3 regions of the Fictibacillus sp. 26RED30 genome follow, and region 1 is predicted to be linked to each of the others. Evidence: riboswitches for the same ligand, from Rfam matches in the RefSeq annotation. Region 1 holds a riboswitch; each other region holds the start of a gene.
What was found. Region 1 has a riboswitch for cobalamin ahead of IHV11_RS21460 (DUF4430 domain-containing protein). Riboswitches for the same ligand answer to the same signal wherever they lie in the genome.

Region 1 (4,291 bases):
CGCCTCATAATTCTCTCCAACTTGGTGCGGTTCATGAGCATCTGAAGAGAGTACGATCGGTATCCCCTTTTTATAGCAAAGAGACAGAAGTTCAGGTTCTGGATAGATTCGTCCTACAGGTTTTCTTAGACCTGCAGATGAGATCTCTACACATGTTTTTGAGTCTTTTAACGCATCTGTAATGCGCTCATACTGTTCTAAAAGAAATTCTTGATCAGTCGGAACATATTTAAAGATCTTGACTAGATCGATATGTCCAACAATATCAAATAGGTTTGATTCTGCAAGTGTTACAATTTGATCATAATACGAACGATACGTTTCATAAAGATCACGACGGTCCCATTCTTTTCGGTATTCTGCAAGGTCTATCCCAAAATCATCGACCCAATGCACAGATCCGACCACGTAATCGAATGGATAGGATTTTATAAATGCCTCCATCTCAGCATGCCGTCCCGGCGTATAATCCATTTCAATCGACATGCGGACGTCCATTCCTAACTGATCTGCACGCTTAAACAGATCTACATAATCGTCCATCTTGTAATAACGTCTTTCTTCCATCCATGGTTTTGATACGATGTTTTTTGTTTCATAAAAGTGATAAGCGTGTTCAGAGATCCCAAACTCTTGTATTCCCTTCTCTTTTGCGGTGTCTACAAATTGTTTTAAATAATCGATCGTCAATGTCCCTTTTTCGAGATGAGAATGGTAATCTGTTAGCATATTAATCTCCTTTTTAAAACGTTTTACCATATGTACCATGAAATCCTTGTTCGTTCAAGTGTTTATGCTCCCAACTTCCCTCCTATAAATAAGACGCTTAAGCACATCATCAAAAAAATCACAGCAAAAAAACGGTTCAGATAGTCTCGCATTTTGTCCTCCTAGGTAAAAGTAAATCAACTTTATCATCCTATTCAGCTTTTCAACTTTTTGAACCGGTTTTTAAAGAAAAGGCTCAACTAAAATTCGTTGTTGATTTTTCGCTTGGGAACTTACTAAATCTACTCTATAAACATCATTCTTATCTAATGAGGCAGGATAATGAACTCGAATAAAGAAGTTTGATAAAGAAAATAACTACAAAAGGGATGTAGAGCATATGGACATACTACTCTGGATAACGATTGGTTTTATAACAATTGGATTTGTTGTTCTTACTTCTATGAAAAAAGATATGGAAAGTAAGCTCGCGTTTATAACAGGAAAAATGGAAAACGAGGAAACTTCAGCAAAAGCTAAAACCATCATTTGGTGGATCGTAAGTGCCACAGCTTGGGGAATAGTGAGTATACTTCTTATTGTTTGGTGTTTTCATCATAACTTTGGGTAATTGTTAGCTTCTATACAGAATATCACGAAACAGAACTTCCAAATAATACGAAGTTCTGTTTTTTTCAACATTAAACTTTAAGAGAGCTAAAAAAGCTCCCTATTCAAAGGCAGCTTTTTGACTTCCATCTTTATTAATATAATTTTCCATCACATAGAGAAGTGGTTTGTAAAGTACGATGAAGAACACCACGTTACCAATCGCATGATTTAGATCAAATGGGAGGCTCGCCAAGTAATACGGCCAGAATTTCTGCATGATGATTCCACCAAAGAGAACAGACATGATGAAACCAAACAAAAAGCCACAGAATCCTGCATAGATCGGGAGCAACAGCCAAGGTATGTTATGTCTGTATTTGCCTAGATATGCGCTCATAACGGCTATCAATCCCCAGGCAAACATCTGACCGAACGTCCACAGACCATGCCCTAGAAAAAGATTTGTTGTTATCGTGCTTAATATAGCAAGTAACAACCCTTGCACAGGACCGAGTACGAATGAAGCAAGAATGAGTATCGTCGTATTCGGCTGAACATTGGGTATCATTGAGAAGGTGATTCTGCCTACTGTTAATATAGCAGCAAGTAAGGCAATGATCGTAATTCGTTTGACTGTCAGCTTATTCATATTTGTGAAGATCAAATTCTACGACATCGCCAGGTTTTAACGTAATATCCTTAGCACCCTTCATCGCTTCTTCACCGTTTACAGAAAAGAACCAAGATGTTTTGTCCTGTTCGCTTCCAGCCACTCCTTCAATACTGCTGATAAATGCACCATCGTATTGTGTTTCAATCTTAAAGTTATCTTGCATCACGTCCATGATTGTCGCATCTTTTGCGATATCGACTTTCTTTTCCGTAACTTTTTCTTTACCGTTCTCTTTTGTGATCTGAACCGTTACTTGTTCTTTCTTCGTTTCTTCTTGTTTCGGCTGATCAGCCGTTTCCTTCGTTTCAGTCGTTCCACAGCCTACTAACATCATCATCATTGTTGCTAATACTAAAAGTAATTTTTTCACGATTGACCTCTTTCTGTTATAAAAACGTTTTGTTTGGTCCTACAACTTACTTTACGCAACTAAAAAAATCCCCTTCGGCTACGAAGGAGATTAATAGTATACAGGCAGAAAACAGCAACCGGCCCCGGTACTGTTAAACACCCCCCTATCCTCGTAGGTCATGTCATGTAACAAACAGGCAGGTCTCCTGGCTCTTGATCATCGTCTCCTAACGCCTTCCCGTTTTCACAGTGGCGAAACTATAGGATTCTCACAATTACAGTGGCGGGACCGCAACGGAATCTAACCGTTTTCCCTATTAAGCTCGTCCAATAAAGGACTGCACCTGTTTAACACGTATGAAATTTTATGAAATCACAATTCCTATTATAAACATATTGGAGAAATTTGTGAAATCCTTTTTTAATAACTGCTTTTGTTCCTTATGAAACAAGATTAATCGGGACGTATTGCTAATTTATTTCAACGTTCGCGGAATTACGAAAGAAAATGTTGTACCTTCATTATTCTTACTATGAACGCTAATCTGACCACCATGTGCTTCTACGATGTTTCTTGCAATAGCAAGGCCAAGGCCAGTTCCACCTGATTTTCCTCTTGTTCTTGCTTTATCACCTTTATAAAAGCGTTCGAAAACAAATGGCAGATCTTCCTCTTTAATTCCTGTTCCATTGTCTTTAACGAAAAACTTCACGTTCTGATCGCTCACTTCTACAGTCAGGTTAACAAATCCACCTTGAGAAGTATGACGAATAGCATTATCGATTAAATTGGTTAAGACTTGCTCAATCCGGTCTGGATCGATATCCATTTCACCTTCAAGACTTTGGTGATTACCTTTAAATTCTAAACTTAATTGAATCTCTCGGTCTTTAGCAGGACCTTGGAACTTCCGGACGATTCTTTCTGCAAAAGGAATGATCGGAAGAGAGCTGTAGTGAAGCTTCATATGACCGGCTTCTAATCTCGCTAGATCGAGAAGTTCGTTAACAAGTCTTCCCATCCGTTTCGATTCGTCTAAGATGATTCCTGCTAGCTCTTTCTTCTCTTCTTCAGATTCTGCAATATCATCTACGATCGCTTCACTATATCCTTGCAGCATAGCGATCGGCGTCTTTAATTCATGTGAAACGTTCGCAACAAAGTCTTCTCTAAGCTTGTCCATTCGTCGTTCTTCTGTCATATCACGAAGTACAGCTACTGCTCCACGAATCATAGATTGGTCATATAGTGGTGTCATAACGACGACCCACGAGCGGCCTTGTATCGCGATCTCTGTCATCTGTTCACTCTCAAGTGCAACAACTTGCCCAAAGAGCTGTTTGACCGTCTCAGGAACGTTTCCGTTGACCTCTGTCTTCATGCCTGATTCGTAATAAAATGCCTGTAGGAATCGATCAGCAGGAGGATTCGTAACCAGTATGTTCATTTTTCTATCAAAGGTGATCACACCATCAGCCATCGAACTTAAAACACTTGTTAACTGTTCTTTTTCTTGATTCAATGCTGTGATATTGTTTTTTAACTGTCTGCCCATACGGTTAAACGTCATGCCAAGTTCGCCGATCTCATCATGCGTTAAAATCGGCACTTTCATATCAAATTCACCTTTTGCTACAGAGGTGGCTGCTTCTCTCATCCTTCTTAGTGGTGCCGTAATTCGAGTAGATAAGAAAAACGCAAAGATCGTAGTTAAGATGATCGCGATCCCCGCTGCTAAAAAGATGAGATACTTTGTATGATTCGTTGTTTTTTCCACATTCTCGATGGATTGATAGACGTAAACGGCTCCTGCATTTTCTCCGGATCCATAAGGTTCACCGTAGATGATCATCGTTTGCATCGTCTCATCATTTTTATTCAGAACGGGAAAATCTCCGTTTACGTAGATCTTTTTTTCACTCTCTGCGACAGTAGATAACTGATCA
Region 2 (4,291 bases), 230 kb from region 1:
AGCTTTGATCATTGGTATCGTTACAGTTCTTTTGTTCTCTTTCAAGAGAATTAAAAACAACTTTAATAAAGGAATTAATCTATCCATTGGCGGAGCGTTACTGGCAACATTAAATACAGCATCAGAGTATGGATTTGGTGGTGTGATCGCAGCACTTCCTGGCTTTACTGCAGTAAACTCGGCGATGTCGAATACGATTAAAGACCCGTTGATCAATGAAGCGGTTACGACTACGACGTTAGCAGGTATTACAGGATCAGCGTCTGGCGGGATGAGTATTGCACTCGCAACGATGAGTGAAACGTATATCGCACAAGCAGACAAACTAGGAATTGATACAGAAGTACTTCACCGTGTTGCTTCTATGGCGAGTGGTGGAATGGATACACTCCCTCACAACGGTGCTGTAATTACGTTGTTAGCCGTTACAGGTTTAACTCACAAACAGGCGTATATCGATATTTTTGCTATGACGATCATTAAAACGATAGCCGTGTTTGTAATCATTGGTTTGTATTACGGATTTGGTATCGTTTAAACCATTATTCTAAAAAAGGAGTAATAATTCCATGAGAGCGTTTGTCGAGGGGAAAGTTGTTTTTATTACAGGAGCAGCTAGTGGAATCGGTTTGCAGTTAGCAAAGGCTTTTGCTGAACAAGGAGCAAAAGTCGTGATCAGTGATTTGAATGATGAGAAAGCAAAGGAATCAGCACATTTGTTGGCTCAAGATGGTCTTGAAGCAATCGGACTTGGCTGTAATGTGACCACGGAGGAAGATATAACAAAAGCGTTGGACGAAACACTGAAACAATTCGGACGCATCGATGTGCTCATCAACAATGCAGGATTGCAGTATGTATCTCCACTTGAAGAATTCCCGACTGAGAAATTCCAGCAATTGATCAGTGTCATGCTTACCGCTCCATTTATAGCAACTAAACATGTGTTTCCAATCATGAAGAAACAACGGTTCGGACGCATCATCAACATGGCGTCCATAAATGGGCTTGTAGGTTTTGCGGGGAAATCAGCTTACAACAGTGCGAAGCATGGAGTTATTGGTTTAACAAAGGTGGCTGCCTTAGAAGGTGCATCACATGGAATAACGGTAAATGCGGTTTGTCCGGGATATGTTGACACACCTCTTGTAAGAGGGCAATTAGAAGATCTGGCGAAAACGAGAAACGTAGAGTTAGAAAAAGTTTTGGAAGAAGTAATCTATCCTCTTGTTCCACAAAAAAGATTGTTAGATGTTCAGGAAATTGCAGATTACGCACTCTTTCTTTCAAGTGAGAATGCGAAAGGTGTTACAGGGCAAGCGATTGTGATCGACGGAGGATATGTCGCACAATAAACGATAGATAATTTATTGACATTCACTATATTTAGTGTCAAAGTATATAGTACAAACCTATATATGGAGAATTCAGGTGCCGGAATATCCGGCTGAAAAGGGAATTCGGTGCAATGCCGAAGCTGTCCCCGCAACTGTAATTGTGGACGAAATGGAATAGCCACTGTACGGATCAGTTATTTACAATGACTGCTGTATGGGAAGGCCCAAAGTAGGAAGAAGCAAAAGCCAGTAGACCTGCCTGAAGACTCCTATTTTCTTTTCCTCGGGGATTGGGAGAAAGAACAGCGGCTGTTTTATGCGGACGATTGTCCGTCGAAATACACGTCATTCTTTCACCCTCTTCCTGATGGAAGAGGGTTTTTATTATGACTAGGGAGTGTATTTAATATGAAAATGACAACTGTAAACTCTTTACTCGGGGAGTGGTTAAGGAGTTGTGTCGAAAATTTTCCGAACATACAAGCTGAAACTTTTCTAAAAAATGCTGAGAAAATGGAAACTCAAACAGGAGAATCAAGCTCACTTTACAGACAGTTAATCATGGAAGCTTTAAATGGATTAAATGCAGAAGAACCACAGTGGACATTTGTGGCATCGCAAATCTATTTAAAGCAATTATATGAAGAAGTCATGATCAATCGTGCTGAAGCAGAAAAACGTCCATATACGAACCTTTATGGCTTGATCTCTAAGTTAGTAAGTTTGAATATCTATGATGATACCATTCTATCTGCGTACTCTAAGAAAGAGTTGGAGAATGCTGAAAACATGATAGACCCTACGAGAGATAAGTTATTTACATACATCGGACTCAAAACGCTTGCTGATCGATATTTGGCAAAAGGGTTCAATCACGAAATTTATGAATTGCCACAAGAACGTTGGATGCTGATCGCGTTGTTTTTAATGAGAGACGAGAATCCAACGAATCGACTTCAATTAGTCGAAGAAGCATACTGGGCGCTATCGAACCTTTATATGACGGTTGCCACCCCGACTTTAGCGAATGCAGGCAAGAGTTATGGGCAGCTTAGTTCTTGTTTTATTGATACGATCGACGATAGTTTAAGAGGGATCTTTGATTCTAATACAGATGCTGCAACTGTTTCGAAAGGTGGCGGCGGACTTGGTATCTATCTCGGTAAGATTAGAGCAAGAGGTTCTGACATAAAAGGATTCAAAGGAAACTCATCAGGTGTAATACCGTGGATGAAGCAGTTAAATAACACGGCAGTTTCTGTAGATCAGCTTGGACAGAGGCAAGGCGCGATTGCAGTCTACCTGGATATTTGGCATAAAGACATCTTGGAGTTTTTAGATGCAAAGTTAAACAATGGTGATGAACGAATGAGAACGCATGACCTTTTTACAGGTGTGTGTCTGCCAGATCTTTTCATGGAGCGCGTGGAAAAACGCGAGGATTGGTATCTGTTCGATCCTCATGAAGTAAGAAAAATCAAAGGCTATTCGTTAGAAGATTTCTATGATGAAACGGTTGGGTCAGGAAGCTTTAGAGAAAAATATGCTGATTGTGTAGAGGATGAGAGACTTTCAAAAAAATCCATTCCTGCTATTGAGATCATGAAACGGATCATGAAGTCGCAACTTGAAACCGGAACACCGTTCATGTTCTATCGAGATACTGTAAACCGATTAAATCCGAATTCTCACAAAGGGATGGTCTATGCATCTAATCTGTGCACAGAGATTATGCAAAACATGTCTGCAACGGTTGTCACTTCAGAGGAGGCAGAGGATGGAGAAATTGTCATCAGAAAAACGCCAGGAGACTTTGTCGTCTGTAATCTGTCATCTCTTTCTCTTGCTAAAGTAATCAATGATCAAGTGTTAAAGAGAGTCATTGATATTCAAATCCGAATGCTAGATAACGTTATTGATCTAAATCGTATAGATGTACCTCAAGCAGAACTTACAAATAAGAAATATCGTGCGGTCGGTGTAGGTACGTTTGGATGGCACCACCTTTTAGCAAAAGAGGGAATCAAGTGGGAAAGTGAAGAAGCCGTTTCGTACGCTGATAACCTTTATGAAATTATTAATTTTCATGTAATCAACGCTAGTTGTGAGCTTGCGAGAGAAAAGGGAAGATATCCGGCATTTTCAGGTTCAGATTGGGAGACAGGAAACTACTTTTCGAAGCGTAACTATTCCTCTGAAGAATGGAATAGTCTAAAAAAACGAGTTAATATGCACGGCTTAAGGAATGGGTACCTCATTGCGGTTGCACCGAATTCATCAACGTCGATCATCGCAAATTCGACACCGAGTGTAGATCCTATATTTAAAAAATTCTATTCTGAAGAAAAAAAGAATTACAAAATACCTGTAACCGCTCCTGACTTGAATGCAGACACAACTTGGTTTTATAAATCTGCGTTCTTAATCGATCAAACATGGAGTATTGAACAGAACGCAGCTAGACAGAGACACGTGGATCAGTCCATTTCGTTTAATCTTTATGTCAATCACAATATAAAGGCAAAGGATCTGTTGCACTTGCATATGCTCAGCTTTAAAAAAGGATTGAAGACTACGTATTATACCCGATCTACATCGATTGAGTTAGAAGGATGTGAAAGCTGTGAAAGTTAAAGAGGTTGAACTACTCAAAGAGAGAAAAATCTATGATGTGGAAGCTCCTAATCGATCTACAGGTATCATAAATGGTAAGAGTTCTAATATTCTAAACTGGGACGATGTGAGATATAAATGGGCTTATCCTTTATATAAGAACATGTTAGCCAATTTTTGGACACCGTTTGAAATAAATATGTCGAGTGACAGCAAACAATATGTTAGCTTGAGCGAAAAAGAACAAGATACATTTAATAAAATCATAGGGTTATTGGCATTCTTAGATAGTGTTCAAACGGATTATTCAAGCAAAGTAGCAGCCTACTTAACAGATTCAA
Region 3 (4,291 bases), on a different contig from region 1:
TTCAACTATCTCTGCAACTTATCAGGGAAGCTGTTGCTGGCGAAAGAGAAGATGAATTATTTTACGATTACTTAATTTCTGAAGCACCCACAAACGAGCAAAAATTAATCATTGCATCCATTCGAGATGATGAGAAAAGACATAACAAGCTTTTCAGAATGATCTACAAAGACCTTACTGGCCAAGAAGTTCCACCAATGAACGGAGAAGAGTTTCAGAAGCCCAAAACGTATAAAGACGGCCTTGTAAAAGCGCTGTTTGGGGAACTTGCTGCCGTAGAAAAATATCGCGTTATTCGCCAAGGACTTCCTAATACGTATTATCGAGACATTCTGTTTAACATCATTACAGATGAGATAAAGCACAGCGCAAAGTACAACTATTTATTCACGTTAAACAGTACATCAAGTGCTCCTCGTTCTTTTCATCAAGAACACAGAATGCCTCAAACGGAGAGCTTAGCTGATCAATGGGTTTCGTACATTGATCCGTTAGTACAAAGAGCATTAAAAGAGACCGAAGAAGGCATTAACTTAACTCATCTCTATCAGGAATTTATTTTATCTGGTGTTCTTGTTGGTCAAGGATTCACACCTCAACAAGCTATTGAACAGGTAGAAGAGTGGGAAAAAACAGGAGAGTCTCAGCTGTTGAAAAAGAGCAAGATGATGGGAAACCAAGGAAGATAGGAGAAGAGAGGAATGGAATCTACACAAACATTTTCAAAGCCTTTTATTGGCGATCAATTTCCGGAGATGACGATTCATACAACCCTTGGGGAACTTGTCCTCCCAACAAGCTATCAAGGTCATTGGTTTGTCCTCTTTAGCCATCCGGGTGACTTTACACCCGTATGCACAACGGAGTTTGTTGCGTTTCAAAAGCTCATGCCCGAGTTTAGAAAGCTCAACACTTACTTAATCGGATTATCTGTAGAACAAGTATACTCACACTTAAAGTGGATCGAATGGATACAGCAGAATTTAAAAGTAGAGATTACTTTTCCGATCATCGCGGATAGTCTAGGGAGGATTGCTACTAGACTTGGAATGATACACCCTACGATGGGAACAAGAACGGTCAGAAGTGTTTATATCGTAGATCCGACAGGTAAAATTCGTCTTATCCTTACGTATCCCGAAAATGTTGGTCGTAATATCAATGAGATTCTAAGAGCGGTGAAGGCGTTGCAGACAGCAGATCGAAATAAAGGAGCAACACCTGCAAACTGGCCGAAAAACGAACTAGTCGGAGACCGTCTGATCGTTCCAGCACCTACAACCGTACAAGAAGCGAAAAAACGGGCAGAACAAGCACAAGCAGGAGAGATTGAATGCTACGATTGGTGGTTATGTACAAAGCCACTTCATGACAGATAAAGAGAGCAGCCTACGATTAGGCTGCTCTCTTTATGCCGACACATCCTCTATGCCGTTTTAATTTTAACGATAAAATAGTAATACTTATACATCACCACAAGAATCAAGATCACTCTTGCGATCATACTGTCTGTAAGGATAAAAGTAATCAAGATCATTGAGTCTGAAAACAGGCTGATCATGATCTTTTTCTTTTTAGTGAGCGAACGATTCCTAACAAAATCATCTAGATGTTTTTTATAGATGTCGGTTCCTTTAAACCACACTTCAAACTTTTTTGAACCTTTTACGAAGAAATAAGATGCCAATAATAAAAGAGGTGTGGTAGGAAGCAACGGCAAGACGATACCGATAACGCCTAAACCTAGGAAAAAGAACCCCAACATTACAAATATGATGTTTTTAATTTTCATTGGGATTCTCACTTCCTTTATCTATTAAACTTAAACCATACCGTTTACATTTTTATATAACAAACGCCGTTCTTTCCGTAGTGGAGCACCTTTAAAGAGTGCTTCTTCCTCTTCTGTCTCAGGAATGACACTCGGTACCGGAAACGGCTTACCGTTTTGATCGATGGCCACCATCGTTAAGATTGACGTGGTGTTCAACGTCCTGTTCCCCGTCTCTAGATTTTGACACTCCACTTTTACGTATACTTCCATAGACGTTCTTCCCGTTGAGATCACTACACCTTCTAATATGAGGATGTCTCCCACTTTAGCCGACGATAAGAAGTTTACATTATCAATGGATGCGGTGACAACCACTTTCTTGCTGTGCTTCATGGCGGCAATCGCTGCGATTTCATCAATGTACGATAAAACGGTACCACCGAATATCGTTCCCATGTGATTCGTGTCAGGGGGCAATACCAACTTTGTTTGAATCGTTCTTGAGATGTTTGCTGATAACTGCTGTTCCATACCATACCCTCTTTTCTGAAGCTTGAAAGCTCCTCTTATTTTGAGGGAGTTAGTGAACAAAGAAAAATACCCATCACGTAAGACGGGTACGTAAGAATACATAACAGAAAGAATGATCTATTAAATACCCCTCGTCCTATCTTCCCAACTCCCGAAGAAGATCAACGCTATAAAGATGGCAGGTCTCCTGACTCGTGCATCAGCCTACTCTAAGCCCTTCCCGTCAGATAGACAGTGGTTTTGCTTATTTCGTCAGCACTTACAGTTGCGGGTACAGTCCTGGCCTCACACCAGATTCCCTATTAAGTCTGCAACAGACACCATAATTATCGGATCTTATGAAATTTTGAATCTATCTTATTGTACCACTAACAATTTTTACTTTTTACAAAACCTTTTAATCTTCTTCATATGAGGTTTAAAATCTCCTGCTATTCTTATCTCAAAAGACTGGGGAGGTTTTCTAATGATACGTCCAACAGCATTAATCCTTACAGCTAACTATGGCAGCGGTCACGTTCAAGTCGCTAATGTCCTCGCTGAAGAAATGAAGAGTAAAGGATTTCAACCTGTCATATCTGATTTATTTGGTGAAGCTCACCCCATCATGTCCCAAGTTACGCAATCCATATTTATCAAAAGCTTTTCACACGGCTCTTCTTTTTATAAATGGTTTTATTATGGAACAAACAAATTGAATGCCAATACAATTACACAATTCTCTCGTTATTTAGGAAGAAAAAGATTTCTAGAATTGATCAAAGAACATCAACCCCGTTTTGTAATAACAACCTTCCCCCTTCACGCTGCGCCATTTCTTATTAAAAAATCACGGTTTAACATCCCCATCTATACCGTGATCACTGATTATTTCGCTCATCCATTTTGGATCAATCCAGCGATTGATCATTATTTTGTTGCATCTGATTCAGTCAAAAACGGACTGATTAATCATAGTGTGACTGAAAATAGAATCACAGTCAGCGGAATTCCGATCCGTACAGAATTCTATCATTCCATTGATAAAAAAGACGTGTTTGCTAAATACGGTATTACGTCTAGCAATCGTGTCGTGACGATCCTAGCTGGTGCTCAAGGTGTGCTGAAAAATGTTAAGGTTCTAGCTCAGCGTCTTTTAAACGATCCTTCTCTGCGAGTAATTGTAGTATGTGGCAAGAATAAAACGTTGTATGAGAAATTAACACCACTAGCAGAACAACATCCAGGTTCATTCCGATTATTCGCTTACGTAGACGAACTTCATGAAGTCTTAAAGATTTCACATTGCGTAGTAACCAAGCCAGGTGGCATCTCCATTACTGAAGCTGCTGCTGTAAGAGTGCCACTTATTCTATATAAACCCGTTCCTGGCCAAGAAGGAGAAAATGCTAAGTATTTTGAAGAAAAAGGTGCTGCAATTGTTGTTCATACCGCAGACGAAATTGTGGAGAATGTTCAGAGACTATTTAATAACGAAACTTTATTATGTAGCATGCAGAAAAGTTTAGAACTCATTCATAAATCTCAATCTTCCGCATTGATTGCTGATTATGCTGTTGATGATATACAACAGCTAACTCAAATTACACGTTAAGTAGCTATTGATGGATACAGCTTCTAATAAATTTTTAGAATGCTTTGTTTAATTGACCATAATCGACCTCTAGGTGCTATTTAGGCACTCTGGATTCCTTCTATACCTGGCCTGGTATCACGGCTATTATTTCGAGAGCTTTTAGAATTAATCCTAGAAATTTCTGATTTATTCCGGCGAGTTTTACCCATAAACCGGCGAGTCGACATATCACGACAAGTAAACACTAGCTCTATACCCCCTACCTCAACATCGCGAAACAAAGTTAACTCATTCAACGGACCCATGCTTTAATACGCGCACTCCAAACAAATAAACAGGCAGATTCGCTATCATCAGCGATTCTGCCCGTTCTAAATACTTCAATCTTCTTTAGCACCATCTTCCGCAAT

Region 2: another riboswitch for cobalamin. It lies ahead of IHV11_RS04385 (ribonucleoside-diphosphate reductase subunit alpha); the one in region 1 lies ahead of IHV11_RS21460 (DUF4430 domain-containing protein).
Region 3: another riboswitch for cobalamin. It lies ahead of IHV11_RS18555 (acyl-CoA thioesterase); the one in region 1 lies ahead of IHV11_RS21460 (DUF4430 domain-containing protein).

Annotation. Positions count from the first base shown of each region.
Region 1 covers NZ_JACZDV010000001.1:1,104,987-1,109,277, reverse strand. The annotation lists gene IHV11_RS05620 (histidinol-phosphatase) at 1-729, opposite strand, end outside; gene IHV11_RS05615 (hypothetical protein) at 1,109-1,339, shown strand; gene IHV11_RS05610 (ECF transporter S component) at 1,439-1,969, opposite strand; gene IHV11_RS21460 (DUF4430 domain-containing protein) at 1,962-2,363, opposite strand; cobalamin riboswitch at 2,524-2,707, opposite strand; gene IHV11_RS05600 (ATP-binding protein) at 2,821-4,291, opposite strand, start outside.
Region 2 covers NZ_JACZDV010000001.1:879,468-883,758, forward strand. The annotation lists gene IHV11_RS04375 (GntP family permease) at 1-538, shown strand, start outside; gene IHV11_RS04380 (3-hydroxybutyrate dehydrogenase) at 570-1,355, shown strand; cobalamin riboswitch at 1,413-1,614, shown strand; gene IHV11_RS04385 (ribonucleoside-diphosphate reductase subunit alpha) at 1,752-3,971, shown strand; gene IHV11_RS04390 (ribonucleotide-diphosphate reductase subunit beta) at 3,961-4,291, shown strand, end outside.
Region 3 covers NZ_JACZDV010000004.1:95,595-99,885, forward strand. The annotation lists gene IHV11_RS18540 (ferritin-like domain-containing protein) at 1-689, shown strand, start outside; gene IHV11_RS18545 (peroxiredoxin) at 702-1,379, shown strand; gene IHV11_RS18550 (YbaN family protein) at 1,427-1,792, opposite strand; gene IHV11_RS18555 (acyl-CoA thioesterase) at 1,823-2,305, opposite strand; cobalamin riboswitch at 2,466-2,645, opposite strand; gene IHV11_RS18560 (MGDG synthase family glycosyltransferase) at 2,772-3,899, shown strand; gene IHV11_RS18565 (hypothetical protein) at 4,262-4,291, opposite strand, start outside.